DNA from 4 places in the Nonomuraea sp. NPDC049504 genome. Region 3 is predicted to be linked to each of the others. Evidence: riboswitches for the same ligand, from Rfam matches in the RefSeq annotation. Region 3 holds a riboswitch; each other region holds the start of a gene.
The links. Region 3 has a riboswitch for thiamine pyrophosphate ahead of thiD (bifunctional hydroxymethylpyrimidine kinase/phosphomethylpyrimidine kinase). Riboswitches for the same ligand answer to the same signal wherever they lie in the genome.

Region 1: it holds a riboswitch for thiamine pyrophosphate, as region 3 does, so the genes downstream of both, thiC (phosphomethylpyrimidine synthase ThiC) here and thiD (bifunctional hydroxymethylpyrimidine kinase/phosphomethylpyrimidine kinase) in region 3, are expected to answer to the same signal.
Region 2: it holds a riboswitch for thiamine pyrophosphate, as region 3 does, so the genes downstream of both, AB0K28_RS12450 (cytosine permease) here and thiD (bifunctional hydroxymethylpyrimidine kinase/phosphomethylpyrimidine kinase) in region 3, are expected to answer to the same signal.
Region 4: it holds a riboswitch for thiamine pyrophosphate, as region 3 does, so the genes downstream of both, AB0K28_RS49305 (FAD-dependent oxidoreductase) here and thiD (bifunctional hydroxymethylpyrimidine kinase/phosphomethylpyrimidine kinase) in region 3, are expected to answer to the same signal.

What each region holds. Positions count from the first base shown of each region.
Region 1 is NZ_JBFAPT010000002.1:635,118-639,954, reverse strand. Features, by position in the region: gene AB0K28_RS06140 (glycine betaine ABC transporter substrate-binding protein) at 1-882, shown strand, start outside; gene AB0K28_RS06135 (SDR family oxidoreductase) at 923-1,774, shown strand; gene thiC (phosphomethylpyrimidine synthase ThiC) at 1,799-3,343, opposite strand; TPP riboswitch at 3,336-3,448, opposite strand; gene AB0K28_RS06125 (hypothetical protein) at 3,539-3,889, shown strand; gene AB0K28_RS06120 (universal stress protein) at 3,899-4,738, shown strand.
Region 2 is NZ_JBFAPT010000005.1:219,204-224,040, forward strand. Features, by position in the region: gene AB0K28_RS12450 (cytosine permease) at 1-1,230, opposite strand, end outside; TPP riboswitch at 1,220-1,335, opposite strand; gene AB0K28_RS12455 (rhodanese-like domain-containing protein) at 1,389-1,712, opposite strand; gene AB0K28_RS12460 (DNA-formamidopyrimidine glycosylase family protein) at 1,758-2,636, opposite strand; gene AB0K28_RS12465 (GPP34 family phosphoprotein) at 2,706-3,326, shown strand; gene AB0K28_RS12470 (LCP family protein) at 3,333-4,490, opposite strand.
Region 3 is NZ_JBFAPT010000021.1:31,242-36,078, forward strand. Features, by position in the region: gene AB0K28_RS33725 (carbon starvation CstA family protein) at 1-415, shown strand, start outside; gene AB0K28_RS33730 (TenA family protein) at 419-1,093, opposite strand; gene thiD (bifunctional hydroxymethylpyrimidine kinase/phosphomethylpyrimidine kinase) at 1,124-1,933, opposite strand; TPP riboswitch at 1,921-2,016, opposite strand; gene AB0K28_RS33740 (ATP-dependent DNA ligase) at 2,074-3,018, shown strand; gene AB0K28_RS33745 (M28 family peptidase) at 3,238-4,764, opposite strand.
Region 4 is NZ_JBFAPT010000052.1:4,763-9,599, reverse strand. Features, by position in the region: gene AB0K28_RS49315 (thiazole synthase) at 1-33, opposite strand, end outside; gene thiS (sulfur carrier protein ThiS) at 74-274, opposite strand; gene AB0K28_RS49305 (FAD-dependent oxidoreductase) at 271-1,449, opposite strand; TPP riboswitch at 1,440-1,556, opposite strand; gene AB0K28_RS49300 (FAD-dependent oxidoreductase) at 1,610-2,779, shown strand; gene AB0K28_RS49295 (Rv2175c family DNA-binding protein) at 2,810-3,184, shown strand; gene thiE (thiamine phosphate synthase) at 3,162-3,809, shown strand; gene AB0K28_RS49285 (polyprenyl synthetase family protein) at 3,921-4,837, opposite strand, start outside.

The DNA.
Region 1 (4,837 bases), on a different contig from region 3:
CCGCCGGTGGAGCCGGGCGGCATCCGCCCGGTGCCCGGGCTCGAAGGGCAGCGCGTACGGGTGACGTCCAAGGAGTTCACCGAGCAGCTCGTGCTCGGCAAGATCGCCGTGCTCGCCCTCACCGCGGCGGGCGCGGACGTGGAGGACAGGACGAACGTCCAGGGCAGCGTGAACGCCCGCGCCTCGCTCATCCGCGGCGGCACCGACCTGATGTGGGAGTACACCGGCACCGGCTGGATCACCTACCTGGGGCAGCAGAAGCCCGTCCAGGGCGCGGAGGCGCAGTACGAGGCCGTACGCGACCTCGACCTGCGCGAGAACGGCATCGTGTGGCTGCCGCCCGCCCCGCTGAACAACAGCTACGCTATCGGCGTCACGCGGGCGTCGGCCGAGAAGTGGGGCCTGTCGAAGATCTCCGACATCCCCGAGGTGCCGGTGGCGCAGCGCACGTTCTGCGTGGACCACGAGACGTTCGGCCGCGACGACGGCTTCCTCGGCATGCTCAAGGGCTACGGCCTGACGTACGGCGAGGAGGTGCCGAGGGCGAACGTGCGCAGGGTGTCGGTCGGCGTGCTCTACAACTCGGTGGCCAGCGGCCAGTGCACGCTCGGCATGATGACCACCACCGACGGCCGGGTCAAGGCGCTGGACCTGGTGCTGCTGGAGGACGACCGGCACTTCTTCCCGCAGTACAACGCGGCGGTGACGATGCGCAGGCAGCTCGCCGACGCGCATCCGGAGATCGCGAAGATCTTCGCGCCGATCAGCGCGAAGCTGACCGACGACGTCATGCGGGACCTGAACGCGCAGGTGGACGTGGACGGCGGCATGCCCGCGCTGGTGGCCCGCGACTGGCTCAGGTCGGAGGGGTTCGTCCGATGACGGGCGTTAGCCCCACCTGACCACGGGCAGCCCGCAAGGCATGTCGCACACACCACCACCGCAGAACCAGCCGTACCCGGGCAGCACCGGCGAGATGGCCCCTGAGCCGCGCGACGAGATGCGCGACTACGTCGGCCGCGACCTGCTCGCCGGCAAGAAGGCCCTGATCACGGGCGGCGACTCGGGCATCGGCCGGGCGGTCGCCGTGGCGTTCGCCAAGGAGGGCGCGGACGTCGCGATCGCGTACCTGAGCGAGCACGAGGACGCCGCGCACACCCGCAAGCTGGTCGAGGAGACCGGGCGGCGCTGCGTGACGCTGCCCGGCGACCTGGCCGACCGTGCGCACTGCGCGTCGGTCGTCGAGCAGGCCGTCTCCGAGCTGGGCGGCCTGGACGTGCTGGTCAACAACGTGGCCTACCAGCAGCCGGTGAGCGGCCTCGAGGAGCTGGACGACGAGCAGTGGGAGCACACGTTCGCCGTCAACATCCACAGCTACTTCCGCGTCATGAAGGCCGCGCTCCCGCACCTGCGCGAGGGCGCGGCCATCATCAACACCTCGTCGATCAACGGCCTGCGCGGCAACAAGTCGCTCATCGACTACGCCGCCACGAAGGGCGCGATCAACGCCTTCACCTACTCCATGGCCCAGAACCTGGTCGAGCGGGGCATCCGGGTCAACGCGGTGGCGCCTGGCCCGGTGTGGACGCCGCTCATCCCGGCCACGATGCCGGAGGAGAAGGTGAAGAAGTTCGGCCAGCAGGTGCCGATGGGGCGACCCGCCCATCCGGACGAGATCGCCCCCTCGTACGTGTTCTTCGCCTCCGACCGGCTGTCCTCGTACTACACGGGCGAGGTGCTGGCCCCGATCGGCGGCGAGACGCTCCCCGGCTAGCCGCGGCCTGGGCACTTGGTGGCGTCACTCCACGTAGATCGTGCCGCCGAGGCGACGGAACTCGGCGGCCTTCTCCTCGAAACCGGCCCGCCTGATGTCGTGGCTGATCCGCATCGAGCAGAACTTGGGGCCGCACATCGAGCAGAAGTGCGCGGTCTTGGCGGGCGCGGCGGGCAGCGTCTCGTCGTGGAAGGCGCGGGCCGTGTCGGGGTCGAGCGAGAGGTCGAACTGGTCCTCCCAGCGGAACTCGAAGCGCGCGTCGGACAGCGCGTCGTCCCACTCCTGCGCCTTCGGGTGCCCCTTGGCCAGGTCAGCGGCGTGCGCGGCGATCTTGTACGTGATCACGCCGGTCTTCACGTCGTCCTTGTCCGGCAGGCCGAGGTGCTCCTTGGGGGTGACGTAGCAGAGCATGGCGGTGCCGAACCAGCCGATCATGGCGGCCCCGATGCCCGAGGTGATGTGGTCGTAGCCGGGCGCGACGTCGGTGACGAGCGGGCCGAGGGTGTAGAAGGGGGCGTCGTCGCACAGCTCGCGCTGCAGGTCGACGTTCTCCTTGATCTTGTGCATGGGCACGTGTCCAGGGCCCTCGATCATGACCTGCACGTCGTGCTCGCGCGCGATCACGGTCAGCTCGCCCAGCGTGCGCAGCTCGGCGAACTGGGCCTCGTCGTTGGCGTCGGCGATCGAACCGGGCCGCAGGCCGTCGCCGAGCGAGAACGACACGTCGTAGCGGGCCAGGATCTCGCACATCTCGGCGAAGTTCTCGTACAGGAAGCTCTCGCGGTGGTGCGCGAGGCACCAGGCGGCCATGATCGAGCCGCCGCGCGAGACGATGCCGGTCTTGCGGCGCACGGTGAGCGGCACGTGCGCGAGCCGCACGCCCGCGTGCACGGTCACGTAGTCCACGCCCTGCTCGCACTGCTCGATCAGGGTGTCGCGGAAGACCTCCCACGACAGCTCCTCCGGCCGGCCCTTGACCTTCTCCAGCGCCTGGTAGATCGGCACGGTGCCGACCGGGACCGGGGAGTTGCGCAGGATCCACTCGCGGGTCTCGTGGATGTCGTCGCCGGTGGACAGGTCCATGATCGTGTCGGCGCCCCAGCGGGTGGCCCAGGTCATCTTCTCGACCTCCTCCTCGATGGAGGAGGTGACCGCGGAGTTGCCGATGTTGGCGTTGATCTTCACGAGGAAGTTGCGGCCGATGATCATGGGCTCGGTCTCGGGGTGGTTGACGTTCGCGGGGATGATGGCCCGGCCGGCCGCGACCTCGTCCCGTACGAACTCCGGCGTGACGCCCTCGCGGACCGCGACGAACTCCATCTCCTTGGTCACCAGCCCGCGCCGCGCGCAGCCGACCTGGGTGACCGGGTGCCCGGCGGCCCGCCGCTCCTCGATCCACTCGGCCCGGCGGCGCGGCAGGCCCCGCCGCAGGTCGGGCTCGTAGGAGGGGTCGGTGTACGGGCCCGAGGTGTCGTACAGCGTCACCGCCGTGCCGTTCGACAGGTTCACCTGCCGCATCGGCACCCGCAGCTCGCCGCTGTAGATCTTGGAAAAGCGCGCGTCAGTCATCGCGCAAACTCCCTTCGCCGGCATTACCCGGAGCAGGTTCTGGCGGTCGGCGGCTGGCAGCCGTCCTCTCAGCCCGGTCTCCACCGGGCTCCCGCGTTGGACGGCGGTGATCGTACCCACGCGGGGCTGGATCCCAAACCAGGGCGAAAAGGTTTGGCGGGGCTTCTCAGCGGTACGGACCCCATCAGGGGAAACATGATGAGAATCGCCGCTGTCGCAGGACTACTCGTCGTGATGGCCGCATCCGGCGCCACCGCCGCCGCCGGGGACGGCATGCAACAGCACGAGGTCAGTCAGGAGCAGTTCGACACCCTGCTGGCCCAGTGCCGCTACTCCGATACCGGTAAGGCCAAGTGCCGCAAGAACGTCAGAGAGCTCTATCGCGTCGGCCGTACCGATCCGTCGCTCGACTGCCGTACCTACTCCGGCGTGACCGTCTGCGGCACGCTCAAGCTCAGCAAGGCGGAGCGCGCGTGCGTCCGCGACTCCGAGGCCGTGGGACTGTCGTTCCGCCGCGCCGAGGTGGAGTGCTACACCGCGTCCTGAGGAGCCGAGTTGATCATCGTAGGTGTGGACGGCTCCCGTGCCGGCCTGGAGGCGGCCGGCTGGGCCGCCACCGAGGCCGTGCTGCGCCAGGTTCCGCTGACCGTCGCGCACGTCGTGCCCAAGTGGGTGTGCGAGGAGGACCAGCCCGTCCGTTACGCCGAGGTGGCGCGGTGGATGCGCGAGGAAGCGCGCACCGTGCTCACCTCCGCCAAGGACCGCGCGCTGCGCGAGCGGCCCCAGGTGCGTGTGGAGACCGTCCTGCTCCCCGGCGATCCCCGCGCGGCCCTGCTCAAGGCCGCCGCCGACGCCGAGCTGCTGGTCGTCGGCAGCAGCGGCATCGGCGGCGTGCGCGGGCTGCTGGTCGGCTCGGTCGCGTACGGGGTCGTCGCGCACGCCGAGACGAACGTCGTCCTCGTCCGCGACCGCCCCGCCACGCCCGGCGAGGTGGTGGCGGGCACCGACCTGTCCGAGTGCGCCGAGCAGGCCCTGGAGTTCGCCTTCGCCGAGGCCGAGCTGCGCGGGGCGCGGCTGCGGGTGGTCCAGGCGTGGGCCTGGCCCCAGCCGGGCGGCTTCGGGCCGGCCGACCCCGAGAGCGAGCAGGGCCACCTGCGGGCGCTGCACGAGGCGCTGTCGCCGTACCGCGCCCGGCATCCCCGCGTCGAGGCCGTCGCCGAGATCGTGCACGGGCATCCCGTGGACGTGCTGAAGGAGGCGGCGGCCGGGGCCGAGCTGCTGGTGGTGGGCTCGCGCGGGCGCGGACAGCTCGCCGGCATGCTCATCGGATCCATCAGCCAGGCCATGCTGCACCATGCGCCCTGCCCGCTGGCGGTGGTACGCGCCGCCGCCTGAAAGTTACATGCGTCCCCGCAGCTCATGCCCGCGGTCCTGACCTTCAGCTTCCCCGTTCCGCCTGCCGCTCCTTACGATCTGCGCAGGCTGACGACGGGA
Region 2 (4,837 bases), on a different contig from region 3:
GCCGAGCGCCTCGCGCACCCCCGTCCAGAGCGCGTCCCACTGCGGGAAGGTCGGCGTCGAGGTGGTCAGCCAGTACGCGGCGAAGCCCAGCGCCCAGGGCACCAGCATTGACCAGCGCGACGGTGCGTCCTCGGCGGTGTTCCAGCCCTCGCCGCGGCGCAGCACGAAGTAGTCGACCGCGAGCACCGCGAACATCGGCACGAACACGGCGCCGATCACGCCGAGGAACACGCCGTAGGAGTTGACGTCCGCGAAGAGCGCGATCACGACCGTCACCACGCCGATGGCGGTCGAGAGGATCCGGCGGTCCACCCGCGGCATGAGGTTCTGCAGCGACATGGTGGTGGAGTAGACGTTGGCGAAGGACTGGTCGGTCTCGCGCAGCACCAGGATGCCGAAGAACAGCGCGCCCAGCGGCACCGCCACGAACGGCGTGAAGACCGACGTCGCGTCGGCCAGCACGCCGTCGGCGCCCGCCAGGGCCACCGCGTAGACGCCGAGCCCCAGGCAGGCCACCTGGGCCAGCGTGTAGCCGCCGACCACGCCGGTGAACGCGGCGCGTCCCGACCGCGAGTGGCGGGCGAAGTCGGCCGCCATCGGCACCCACGACACCGACAGCGCGATCACGTAGTCGACGGCGGCGGGGAAGGCCGTCCAGCTCCCGCCCTCGGGTGAGGGGGCCTCGCGCAGGAAGAACACCGCGAACCAGACCATCGCCACGATGACGCCGACGGTGACGTAGCGGCGCAGCAGCCGGATCGAGCCGAGCGGCCAGACGGTCAGCGCCGCCGTCAGGACGCCCGCGACGAGCACCCACACCTGGTACGGCACCGACGGGAAGATCGCGCCGGCCCCCTTGGCGATCACCCACAGCTCGAAGGCCCCCCAGCCGATCATCTGGATGATGTTCAGCAAGGTCGGGACGTAGGAGATCCTGGCCCCGAACAGCCCGCGCAGCAGCACCATGGCCGGCTTGCCGGTGCGCGTGCCCGGGATGGCCGACAGGCCCACCATGGCGGTGCCGATCAGGCTGCCCACCACGGTGGCGACCAGCGCCGCCGCGAGAGTGAGCGGCGCATTGCCCAGCGGGTCGAGCAGCAGCAGCGCTCCGGAGAAGCCGAGGAGGCTGACCCCGAGGTTGGCCCAGAGCGCGCCCTGATCGAGCACGCCCAGGGTCTTGGGCGCCTCGCCTTCGAGGGTCAGCGGAACTTCTTCGACGCCGTGCGACATCGCACACTCCCTACGCCGGCATTACCCGGACAGGTTCAGGCGGTCGGCAGCGGATGCATTGCTGCCCTCTCAGCCCGGCGACCCCGAGCTCCCGCGACGATCTGTAGTTTGCGCCCTTATCTTGCCTTAGAGAGGGTCAAATCGCCATAGTGGGCGACTTACGCCACAAAAGGCTCCTGGCCCGTCTCGCTGACCATCGGCTTCTGCGCGGCCTCCCACGACTGCATGCCGCCGCCGACGTTGACCGCCTCGCGTCCGAGCTGGTTGAGCCACGCGGCGACCTGCAGCGACCGGCCGCCCACCCGGCAGACGACATAGACCGTGCGGTCGCCGGGGACCTCCTCCACCCGGCCCTGGATCTGCGTCATGGGGATGTGGACGGCCTGCGGCGCGTGGCCCGCCAGCCATTCGTCCTGCTCGCGGACGTCGAGCAGGTAAGCGTCTGCGGGCACGGCACTGGCCTCGATCTCAGGAACGGTCATGACTCCATCATGGCGTGCCCGAAGCCGTGCACCGGACGCCCGCACCTACTTGAGCAGCTTGGACAGGCGGCGGTCGGCCAGCGGCTTGCCGCCGGTCTGGCAGGTCGGGCAGTACTGCAGCGAGGAGTCGGCGAACGAGACCTCCCTGATCGTGTCGCCGCACACGTCGCACGGCTGCCCCGCACGGTTGTGCACCCGCAGCCCCGACTTCTTCTCCGCCTTGAGATCCTTGGCCGCGAGCCCGTGCGCGCGCTCGACCGCGTCGCGCAGCGTGGTCACGATGGCCTCGTGCAGGTCGGCGAGCTGCGCGTCGGTCAGCGTCGCGGCGATCTTGAAGGGCGACATCTTGGCGGCGTGCAGCACCTCGTCGGAGTAGGCGTTGCCGATGCCGGCGATCACCTTCTGGTCGCGCAGCAGGCCCTTGATCTGGGTGCGCTTGCCGCCCACGATGCGCTTGAGCGCCTCGACGGTGAACGACTCGGCCATCGGGTCGGGGCCGAGGGCGGCGATGCCGGGCACCTCGTCCGGATTTTTCGTGACATAGACGGCGAGGCGCTTCTGTGTCCCCGCCTCCGTCAGCTCGAACCCGGGCGCCAGCCCCTCGTCGTCGGGCGCCAGCCGCACGCGTACGGCCAGCGGCCCCTTCCCCGGCCGCACCGGCTTGGCCCCCGACAGGTCGTCGCGCCAGCGCAGCCACCCGGCGCGGGCCAGGTGGATGATCAGATGCAGCCCGTCGCAGTCGAGGTCGAGGAACTTGCCGTGCCTGCTCACACCGGTGACGGTCAGCCCGCCGAGCGAGGTGACGGGCGGGTCGAACGTCTTGAGCGCCTGGATGGCCACCACGTCGATCCCCGCGATCGCGCGGCCCACGGCCCGCTCACGCAGGAAGTGGGTGAGCGACTCGACTTCGGGAAGTTCGGGCATGCCCCCAGAGTACGGCCCGCACGGAACTGTCCCCAGAACGGGAGCCATCGGGTCGTTAAGGTCAAGTGCATGACCGTGACGATCGCAGAAGAGCTCCTCCTCCTGGCACTCAGCGAGGACAAAGGCAAGCTCCTCATCAACGCGGCCACGCTCGACCTGGCGCTCTCCGGCGGCATCCTGGCCGAGCTGGCGTTGGCCGGCCGCGTCACCAAGGACGGCAAGAAGCTGGCCGTCGCCACGCCCGACCCCGTCGGCGACCGGGAGCTGGACGCCGCGCTGGAACGCATCGCGAACGACAAGGCGCGCACCCCGGAGTGGTGGGTGCGCAAGCTGCAGACGGACGACCTGCGCGACCGCCTGCTCACCCGCCTGGCCAACACCGGCGTGCTGGCCAGAGAGCGCACCAAGGCGCTCGGCATCTTCACGGTCACCCGCTGGCCCGAGCTGGACTCCGCCGTCGAGGCCGACATCAGGGAGCGGATGACGGCCGTGCTCGCGGGCGCCACCCCCGACCCCCGCACGACCGCCCTGATCGCGCTGGCCAAGGCGGCCGGGCTCGACCGCAAGGCGTTCCCCGACGCCGGCAAGGCCCGCGTCAAGGAGCTCGCCAAGGGCGACTGGGTGGCGGACGCGGTGGCCCGCGCCATCGCCGACATGAACGCCGCCGTCGTGGTCACCACCGTGACGTGAGGCCCGTCAGCCGGCGTCCACGACGTCCTTGGGCACCGGCTTGTCCTCCTTCAGCGCGTTGAACAGCGCGAGCGCCTTCGTCCTGTCCCACTTCACCGCGTCACCGCTGGCCACGCGCTCGGTGCCGCCGAACGGCACCACCGTCGTCACCGGGCTGTCGCCCATGGCGAGCCCCAGCGACAGCATGTTGAACGCCCCGGTGCTCGAGTCGACCTCGACCGCGTCGGTCGCGCTCGCGGCCAGCGGGATCGCGGTGAACGGGTTGAGCAGCACCCCGGGGCTCGCGGCCTTCTTCACGACCGCGCTGAGGAACTGCCGCTGCCGCTTGGTCCGCTCGAAGTCGGGCAGCGCGCCGCCCTTGCGGGTGCGTACGTAGCCGAGCGCCTGTGAGCCGGTGAGCACCTGGGTGCCCTTCTTCAGCTTGAGCCCTGCCTTGGGGTCGTTGACGGCGGCCCGTACGTTGATCTCGACCCCGCCCACGGCGTCCACGATGTCCACGAACCCGGCGAAGCCGATCTCCATGTAGTGGTCGATGTGCACGCCGGTGGCGTTCTCGACCGTGCGGACGAGCAGCTTGGGCCCACCGAAGGCGTAGGCGGAGTTGAGCTTGTCGCGCCCCCTGCCCGGGATGGTGATCGCGGAGTCGCGCGGCAGGCTGACCAGCGTGGGCGCGTCGCTCCCCTCGGGGATGTGCAGCAGCATCATCGAGTCCGTACGCTGCCCCGCGGCCCGCCCGGTGGCGAGCTTCTTCCGCTGAGCGGCGGTCAGACCCTTGCGGCTGTCTGAGCCGACGAGCAGCCAGTTGGTGCCAGGCGTGTCGGCGGGCCGCCCCTCGTACTCGTCGAGCACCCCTTCGATGCCCGTCAGCCGCGAGTTGACCCAGAAGAACAACCCCACCCCGGCGACGAGCAGCAGCACCAGGAACCCGGCGGTGATCGACAGGATCGCCTTGCCGGAGATCTTCTTACGCGGCCCCTTGGGCGGCCCCTTGGGAGGCCGCGGCTCGGCGGGACCACCGGACCGCGAGCGAAGCGGCCTGACCGGGCTCTCGCCGGCCCGCTCGCGCCCGTAGACCCTGGAGGACCCCCTGCGCGGCGGAGCCTCCGCAGGGCCCTCTGGGGCGGCGGTGGGAAGCTTCTGGGTGGGCGCCCCCGCCGCAGGCACGGGGCCCTGCCCTCCTGGCGGCGTTGGCCCTCCGGGCGGGATCCGGTGCGCGGGCGCTCCTCCAGAGCGCAGGCCGTCACCGGGCCGCGGTGGCAGCGGGCGGCCGTCGCCTGGCGAGCGGTAAGCCCGCGTCCGGTCGTCCTCAGACACTTCGCCTTCTTCCCCTCGGTTTGTCATAAACGCTACGTCCAACCCTCGCCAGTGAAGACGCTCCGCCAAGGATTTCCTACGGAAAAGTACGCGGAACCAGCGGAGAGTCACTGCGGAAACATAGATGCCACCAGCATCGTTACGGTTATGGACGACCACTATCGAAAGGAAGATCGTGTCCGATCCGGACCCGTGGA
Region 3 (4,837 bases):
CGGCCGGCTCAAGTGGGCGTGGGTGACGGGCGTCCCGCTGGCCTGGGACGTCGCCGTCACGCTCACCGCGAGCTGGCAGAAGGTGTTCTCCGCCGACCCGAAGCTCGGCTTCTTCGCCCAGCGCGACCGCTACCAGGCCGCGCTCGACCAGGGCGAGCTGCTCGCGCCCGCCAGGACGGAGGACGCGATGCGGCAGATCGTCATCAACTCGACCGTGGACGGCGTGCTGGCCGCGCTCTTCGCCGTGCTGATCATCGTGGTCCTCATCGACGCCGCCCGCATCTGGATCAAGGCGATCCGGCTGCGCGAGCCGCTGCCCGACACGGAGGCGCCGTTCCAGGAGTCGACGATCGTGGCGCCGTCGGGGCTCATCGCCACCCGCGAGGAGAAGGAGCTGATGGCGAAGTCGCCGTGACGGTCAGGGGGCGAGCCAGGCGGCCGTGGGCCAGCCCTCGCGCCGCCACGCGCTGTCCCAGAACATCCACTCGTACGCCGCCGCCCGCCCGTACGCCTGCGCCATCGCCTCACGGGTGTCAGGGAGGGAGGCGGCGGCGAGCCGGTCGGTGATGGCCTTGGCCCGCTCGACGGAGGCGGCGAACCCGGGGTCGGAGTAGGTGGAGATCCACTTCGCGTACGGGTGCGCGGGGTCGTCGCCGGCCTTGGCGAGCAGCGCGGTGCCGACGTCCTGGTAGATCCAGAAGCACGGCAGCACCGCCGCCGCGATCACCGGGTAGGGCGCCGACAGGGCCGTGGCCTGCAGGAACGACGAGTACGCCAGGCACGTCGGCGAGGTCACGATGCCCTTGACGGCCGCGCCCAGCTCCTCGATGTAGCCGGAGTGCAGCTCGCGCTCGGCGACCAGCGCGGTGTGCGCGCTCATGGCCCAGAACGCCGCCTCGTCGGAGTCGTCGGCGCGGACCGAGGCGGCCGCCAGCGCCTTCGAGAACGCCTCGAGGTAGCGGGCGTCCTGCACCATGTAGAAGGCGAACGTCTCACGGTCGAGCGAGCCGTCGCCGAGTGCCGTCACGAAGGGGTGCTCGTGGATGGCGCGCATCAGCTCGGACGTGCGCTGCCAGATGTCATCGCAGAACATCGCGTCTCTTTCGCGAAGAAGGGGGCGGGGTTACCAGGCGTTGTGGAAGTGGTGGACGGGGCCGTGGCCGTGGCCGACCCCCAGCGAGTCGGCGGCGCGCAACGCCTGCGTCAGGTAGTCCTTCGCGGCGCGCACCGCACTCGGCCAGTCGTCGTGGCGGGGCCGCAGCGCCGCGATCGCCGAGGACAGCGTGCAGCCCGTGCCATGGGTGTTGCGTGTCGGCACCCGCGGCGCGGCCAGCTCGATCGTGCCCTCGGGGGTGGCCAGCACATCGACGCAGGTGTCGCCGTCGAGGTGGCCGCCCTTGAGCAGCACCTGCCGGGCGCCGAGCGCGCGCAGCCTGGCCGCCTGCGCGTGCATCTCGGGCAGCCCGCTCGCCTGCGGCTCGCCGAGCAGGTCGGCCGCCTCGGGCAGATTGGGGGTGATGAGGTCGGCGCGCGGCAGCAGCGTGCGGCGCAGCTCGCTCACCGCGTCGGCGGGCAGCAGCCGGTCGCCGCTCTTGGCGACCATGACGGGGTCGAGCACGACATGAGGCGGCCGGTACGTGTCGAGCGCCGCCGCCACCGCCTTGATCAGGTCGGCGTCGCCCAGCATGCCGATCTTCACGGCGTCGGCGGGCACGTCGGTGAGCAGGGTGTCGAGCTGCTGGGCCACGAACGCGGCCGGCACCTCGTGGATGCCGGTCACGCCCGTCGTGGTCTGCGCCACGAGCGCGGTGACGACCGTCATGCCGTACGCGCCGAGCGCGGAGAAGGTCTTGAGGTCGCCCTGGATGCCGGCCCCGCCACTCGGGTCGGTGCCCGCGATGGTCAGGACCTTGGGTACGGCGTTCGCTGCCATGACGTCCCTTCGCTAGTGCGAACTAGATCAGGTTCGACGGGTGTGATCTCAGCCCGGCTTTCCGGGCACCCCGCGTCAACGGCTCACTCTAACAGGCCGGGTTGTTGACCACACGTTCGAGTGTGGGCATCGTAGGGCGGGTGGCCGCTGACGAGACGCGCGACGGGGTCTCCCTGACCAACCTCGACCAGCCCCTCTTCGACGGCGCCGACGCCACGAAACGGGACCTGGTCGACTACCTCGACGCGGTCGCGGGCCGGATGGTGCCCGTGCTGCGCGACCGGCCGCTCTCGGTCATCCGGGTACGCCCAGGGCAGGAGCCGTTCATGCAGAAGAACCTGCCCAAATACGCTCCCGACTGGGTGCGGTCGGTGACCGTGTGGGCGGACTCCTCGCGGCGGCAGGTCACGTACGCGCTGTGCGACGACCGCAGGACGCTGCTCTGGTTCGCCAACCAGCGGGCCGTCGAATACCACCCGGCGCTCTACGCCGGTGAGCACCCCACGCACATGGTGCTCGACCTCGACCCGCCCGAGCATGACTCCTTCGCGCCGGCCGTCCGGGGCGCGCACCTCGTCAGGCAGGCGCTCGCCGACTGCGGGCTGGCCGGGGCCGTCAAGACCAGCGGGGCCAAGGGGGTGCACGTGTTCGTGCCCGTCGTGCCGGGCACCGCGATGGACGACCTGGCCGCCGCCACCCGGGCGCTGGCCGCCCGCGCCGAGCGGCTGGACCCTTCGCTGGCCACCACCGCGTTCATCAGGGAGGACCGCGAGGGCAAGGTGTTCCTCGACTCCACGCGGGCGGGCGGCGCGACGGTGGCGGCCGCCTACAGCCCGCGGATCCGGCCCGGCGTGCCCGTCTCGTTCCCCGTGGCGTGGGACGAGCTCGACGGCGTCCGGCCTGGCGAGTTCACCATCCGCACCGCTGTCGAGCGGCTGGGTGAGGGCGACCCGTGGGCCGAGCACATGCCGGCGCCGCAGGCGCTGCCCGCCGACCTCGTCGAGGAGGGGCACACGATCCCGGTGGCGCGCGTGCAGGCGATGCACGAGGGCAAGCGCCGCGCCCGCGCCCGCCGCGCCGATTAGCCGCCCGCCGCGCCGGGCCGCCCGCCCGCGGCTGGCGGCGCGGCCGGCATCCCGGCCGGCATCCCGGCCGGCGGCAGTCTTCACCGGCGCGGAGGGCGCTCGACGGCTCGCTTGGCCTTCGACGTGCGCGGCATCCCGCCACGCACCGCCACGCACTGCCCCGTAGCCCGCCCCGTAGCCCGCTTCGCCGGGGCGAGAGCAGTCTCGCCCCGGTCGCGGTCAGCGGGTGATGGTGACGTCGTCCACGCCGGCCTCCACGAGGGAGGCGCCTGAGGCGTCGGCGGCGTCGATGAGGATGCGGACGGTCTGGCCCGCGTAGGCGTTCAGGCTCGCCGTCGCGGTGGTCCAGGCGCCGTTGCGGTTGGTGGCGGCGCCGGGCTGGTCGAGCACGGTCGTCGTGGTGCTGCCGACGACGCGGACGCGCAGGTAGTCGGCGCTGGAGGAGTTCGAGCCGTGCGCCAGGTAGTACGACAAGGACAGGTTCAGGGGGCCTGCCGAGGGGAGCGTGATCGGCGGTGACTGGATCGAGGTGACGCCGCCGTCGATGTTGTGGTCGCCCGCCGACGAGCCCGCCAGGCGGCCGGTCACGAGGTCGTTCGTGCCGCTGACCGTGGTGCCGAGCTGCTTGGCGCCGCTTGAGGTGGTGGTCTGCGGGTCGCCGCGCTCCCAGAGCCCGGTGGCGGCGGTGTCGGTGCCGTTCGGGTTCGCCGTCCAGCCCGTGGCCGTCTCGAACGTGTCCTGCCAGACCACGACCGGCGGTACGGCGGTGGCGACGGTCCACACGGCGTAGGCGATGGCGTCGGCGTTCCTGTTCAGCGCGGTGTCGTTGATGTTGGCCGTGGTGTCGCAGGAGCGGTGGTAGCAGACGTCGAACGCCTGCCCCGCGGTGCCGCCCCACAGCGCGGCCTGGGCGCTGGTCTTGATGCCTTCGGCCCCGGTGAACGTGCCACCGGCCGGGATGCCCGCCGCGATGAACGGCCCGTAGTCGGAGCGGCCGTCGAAGTCGGTGCCGCGGGTTTGCACGCCGATGGAGGTGAAGTAGTCCTGGAGGGTGCGCTCCAGGGCCGCGGACCCGGCGGGGCCCGGCCCGGCGCCCGTCCCGTCCGAGTTGTCGCCGTCGTAGACGAAATAGCCGGCGTTGGGGGAGCCGACCATGTCGAAGTTCAGGTACCCCTTGATCCGCGCGCGTTCTGCGGCCGGCAGGTTGTTCACGTAGAACCGCGACCCGCGCAACCCCAGCTCCTCCGCGCCCCACCAGGCGAAGCGCAGGTGCTTGCCCGGCTGCAGCGACTGGCGGGAGACTTCGAGCGCGGTCTCCAGGACGGCCGCGCTGCCCGAGCCGTTGTCGTTGATGCCGGGCCCCGCGGTGACGCTGTCGAGGTGCGCGCCCACCATGAGCACGTCGTCCGGGTCGCCGCCCGGCCAGTCGGCGATGACGTTGTAGCCGGTCGCGCCGTTGTAGGTGAACGACTGCAGGGTGGTGGTGTAGCCGGCCGCGTCGAGCTGCGACCTGACGTAATTGGCCGAGGCGAGGTAGCCGGGCCTGCCATGCGCCCGGTTGCCGCCGTTGGCGGTGGCGATGGACTGGAGCTGCGACAGGTGGGCCTTGACGTTGGTGAGGGAGATGTCCGGCGGCGCGGCGGCCCGCGCCGGCCCGGCCGGCATCACCGTGATGAGGGACAGTGCCGCGATCGCCGCGATGAGGGGTGATCTCGTTTTCCAGGTCGTACGCCTAGATAAGAGCAAGGCGGCGCCTCCATCCGAGGTCGAGGGTGGAAGATCCCGAGATGGTGCTGAATGGACGGTAACGCCGCGAAGG
Region 4 (4,837 bases), on a different contig from region 3:
CACCTCCAGCGAAGGGGCGCCGCCGGTGCCCATGATGAGCCGGGAGGAGAACTTCTCGCCGGCGATGATCAGCTCATCCACCTTGCACCGCCGTCAGCACCTCCACGCGGTCACGGTCGCTGAGCGCCGTCGTCTCCCAGGCGCCGCGGGTGACCACCTCGTCGTTCACGGCCACGGCCACTCCGGTGGTGGCCGTCGTCAGCGTACGCACGGCCTGCGCCACGGTGGTGCCGTCGGCCAGCTCGTGCGCGGACCCGTTGATGGTAATAATCATGAAATTTCCTGAAACCTCCCCGGCGAGCACAGGGCCGCCAGCTCGCTCTCCTCGCCCATCAGGATGGCCGCCGTCAGCGGGGCCATCAGCACCCCGCCCCGGTGGTGTCCCGTCGCGTACGTCAGCCCCGGCGTCCTGCCGGGACCGATCACCGGCAGGTTGTCGGGCGTGCCGGGACGCAGCCCCGCCACCACGTCGGCGACCTCCAGCTCGGTGACGCCGGGCACCAGCTCCCTGGCGTCGCGCAGCAGCTCGTACAGGCCGCCCGCGGTCACCCTCGTGTCGTAGCCCAGCTCCTCCTGGGTGGCGCCGACCACCAGCTCGCCGTCGCCCCGGGGGACGAGGTAGACCGGCGAGCCGTGGACGGTGCCGCGTACGCAGCGGGTGAGCAGCGGCTGCGGCGAGCGCAGGCGCATGATCTGGCCCTTGACCGGCCGCACCGGCACCTCCGCCAGCTCACCGCTCCACGCCCCGGCCGCCAGCACCACCCGCCCGGCCGCCAGCACCTCACCTCCGGCTCGTCCGCCCGTGGCGGCGAGGGGTGCGGAACCGCGGCCTTCACCGGGTACGGCGGGCGGCTCGGCGAGGCGGACACCGGTGACGGCGCCGTCCGTGCGGACCAGCTCGCTCACGCGGGCCCGCACGACGGGGACGCCGCGCCGCTCCAGGGCGGCCAGCAGCGCCGCCGTCACCCGGCGCGGGTTCACCCACGCGTCGCCCGGCGCCAGCAGCCCGCCGCGCACCGACGGGGCCAGCATCGGCTCAAGCCGCCGGCACTCGCGCCCGGTCAGCCGCTCGACCGGCAGGTCCAGCTTCTCCATGAACGCGGCCAGCTCATCGAGCGCCGCCATGTCATCGGCCCCGAACGCCACGTCCAGCGTCCCCTCGGCCCGCAGATCCAGCCCGCCCACCTCTTCGGGCCCAGCGGGTGGAAGGGCGGCGTCCTCGGCCAGGGCGCTGGCGAAGGCGGGCCAGCGGCGCAGGGCCGCGACGCCCAGCCGCAGCAGCGGCGCCTCGGTGTAGGTGACCTCGCTGACCGGCGCCAGCATCCCGGCGGCCGCGTGGGAGGCCCCGGAGGCGGGTGCCGGGTCGACGACGGTGACCGGCCGCCCCTCGCGCGCCAGCCGCCAGGCCACGGACAGCCCGACGACCCCGCCGCCCACGATCACATCCATGATCCGCTCCCTTCGCCGGCATGATCCGGATCAGGTGTCTTGCGGTCGAAGGCCCGCTGCAGCCTTCCTCTCAGCCCGGTCACGGCCGGACTCCCGCGCGTCTTTCCGTCCACAGCCTACGGCCTCGGTGCCGGGTCCACGCACCGCCCCCGTTATGGTCATGACCGTGGAGCATGTCGTGGTGGTGGGAGCGGGACTGTCGGGAGTGCGCACGGTGGAGGCCCTGCGCGGGCGCGGCTATGCCGGTCGCCTGACGCTGCTGGGCCAGGAGCGCCATCGCCCCTACGACCGCCCGCCGCTGTCGAAGGCGGTGCTCAAGGGCGACGCCGACACCAGCTTCATCGACACCGACCTCGAGCGGCTCCAGGTCGACTTCCGTCCAGGGGTCGCGGCGAAGTCGCTGCGCGCGGGCGTCGTGGAGACCACCGAGGGCGAGCTCGACTACGACGGCCTGGTCATCGCGACCGGCGCCGACCCGATCAGGCTGCCGGGCGACGGCCCTCAGCACGTCCTGCGCACCCTCGACGACGCCCACGAGCTGCGCGTGATGCTCGTCCCGGGCGCGCGGGTCACGGTCATCGGCGCGGGCTGGATCGGCGCCGAGGTGGCGACGGCGGCCCGCCGCGCGGGCTGCGCGGTGACGGTCATCGAGGCCGCCCAGGCCCCGCTCGCCAGCGCGATTGGCACGGAGCTCGGCGCCCGCACGATCCCCTGGTACGACGGCATCGACCTGCGCCTCGGCACCATGGTCGAGTCGGTCGACGAGGGCGGCGTCCGCCTGGTGGGCGGCGAGTTCGTCGAGTCCCACGTCGTCGTCACCGGCATCGGCGTGCGCCCGGCCGTCGAGTGGCTGGCCGACGCCGACATCGACCTGCACAACGGCGTCGTCACCGACGAGCACCTGCGCACCTCGCTGCCCGGCGTGGTCGCGGTGGGCGACTGCGCCGCCTGGTGGTCGCGCCGCTGGGGCGCCCGCCTCAGGGTCGAGCACTGGGACACCGCGATCAACGCCCCCGAGGTCGCCGCCGCGACGCTGATGGGGGAGGAGGCGGTCTACGACCCGGTGCCGTACTTCTGGTCGGAGCAGTTCGGCCACATGCTCCAATACGCCGGCCACCACGCGTCGGGCGAGCGGATCGTGCACCGGGGCGAGCCCGAGGGCAAGTGGTCGGCCGTCTGGCTCACGGCGGACGATAGGCTTGCCGCGGTGCTGGCCGTGGACCGGCCGCGCGATCTCGTGCAGGGCCGGCGCATCATCGAGGCGGGTCACCGGCTGGACACGGAACGCCTGGTAGATCCACAAGTGGCCCTACGAGATTGTGTTGTTTGAGCAAGGACGGCATGTGGTAGTTGTGGTTTCGTGACGCTTTCTGTTGCACAGATCGACCGGGAGACCGACCAGCTCGTCGACGAGTGGCTCACCCTCCCCGAAGTGGCCTCACGCCTCGATCTCTCGATCGGGCGGGCCAAGCAACTCCTGAAGGACCACAAGCTGCTCGGCGTGCGCCGTGGCAGCGGCGGGCCACAGGTGCCCGCGGTGTTCCTCGACGGAAAGGACGTGATGAAGGGCCTGCCAGGCACGCTCACCGTGCTCCAGGACGCCGGCTACGACGACGTCGAGGCGCTGCGCTGGCTCTTCACCCCCGACGAGTCACTGCCAGGCTCGCCCATCGAGGCGATCAGGGCGGGCCGTCACACAGAGGTCAAGCGGCGTGCCCAAGCCCTCGCTTTCTGAAGCCCGCCTCTATCTCTGCACAGACGGCCGCCGCGACCGCGGCGATCTGGCGGAGTTCCTCGACGCGGTGCTGGCCGGCGGTGTGGACATCATCCAGCTGCGGGAGAAGGGCCTGGAGGCACGCGAAGAACTCGCCCTCCTCGACGTCTTCCGCGACGCCTGTGACCGGCACGGAAAACTGCTCGCTGTCAACGACCGGGCGGACATCGCTTACGCCGCCCGGCCCGACGTGCTCCACCTGGGGCAGGACGACCTTCCCTTGACTGTCGCGCGAGAGATACTCGGCGACGACGTCGTCATCGGACGGTCCACCCACTCCGCAGCCGAGGCGTCCGCCGCGGCCGTGGAGGAGGGCGTCGACTACTTCTGCTGCGGCCCGATCTGGCCGACGCCGACCAAGCCGGGCCGCCCGGCGCCTGGGCCGCCGCTGCTGCGGCACGCGGCGGCGCTCGGCACCTCGCGGCCGTGGTTCGGCATCGGCGGCATCGACCTGGGCAACCTCGACGAGGTGATGGCGTACGGCGTGAGCCGCGTGGTGGTCGTCCGCGCGATCACCGACGCCGACGACCCGGGCGCGGCCGCCGCCGAGTTCGCCAAGCGGCTGGCCGCGGGGCCGGCCCGCTGAGCCTGCGAGGCGCCCGCGCTTCCCCGCGCGGGCGCCTCCTTATCCGCGGACTCGGCTTATCCGCGGACCCGGCTTATCCGCGGGCTCGGCTTATCCGCGGGCTCGGCGGGGTCAGGTCTTGCGGGACGTCGCCGCGATCGCCAGCTCGGTCAGCGCCTCGCGCGCCTCAGGCGTGACCGGCGCCGCGTCGAGCGTGGCCAGCGCCTGGCCGAGATAGCCGGAGATGAGGTCCTCGCACTCCTGCAGCGCCCCGGTGCCCTCGATGATGCCGCGCAGCTCCGCCACACCCTCCTCGTCCAGGCCGGGGTCGCCGAGCAGCCGGCGTACGGTGGCCGCGGCGGCGGGGGAGGCGGCGGCGAGGGTGCGGGCCACGAGCATCGTGCGCTTGCCCTCGCGCAGGTCGTCACCGGCCGGCTTGCCCGTCCGCGCCGGGTCGCCGAAGACGCCCAGGATGTCGTCGCGCAGCTGGAAGGCGATGCCGACGCGCTGGCCGTAGCCGGTGCACAGCTCGTCCATCCACGGCGCCTCCTCGCGGGCGGCGAGCACCAGGCCGAGCCGCAGCGGCTGCTCCACCGAATATCTGCCGCTCTTGAACAGCGCCACGCGCAGCGCCGAGTCGAACGTGTTCTCCCCGGTGGCCTGCTCCAGCAGGTCGAGGTATTGGCCGCACATCAGCTCGCTGCGCATGTGGTCGTGGACGGGCCGGGCCGCGTCCAGCGCCTCGCGCGGCAGCCCGGACGTCCGCCACATCTCGCCCGACCAGAGCAGCAGCAGGTTGCCCAGCAGGATCGCCGCGCCCTCGCCGAACTGCCCGGACGAGCCGTGCCAGCCCGCCTCCTCGTGCATCGCCTGGAAGCGGCGGTGCGCCGACGGCATGCCCCTGCGCAGGTCGCTCTTGTCCATCACGTCGTCGTGCACCAGCGCGCTGGCCTGCAGCAGCTCAAGGGAGGCGGCGGCGGTGAAGACGGCGGGCACGTCGGTGCCCCCTGCGCCCCGCCACCCCCAGTAGCAGAACGCGGGCCGCAGCC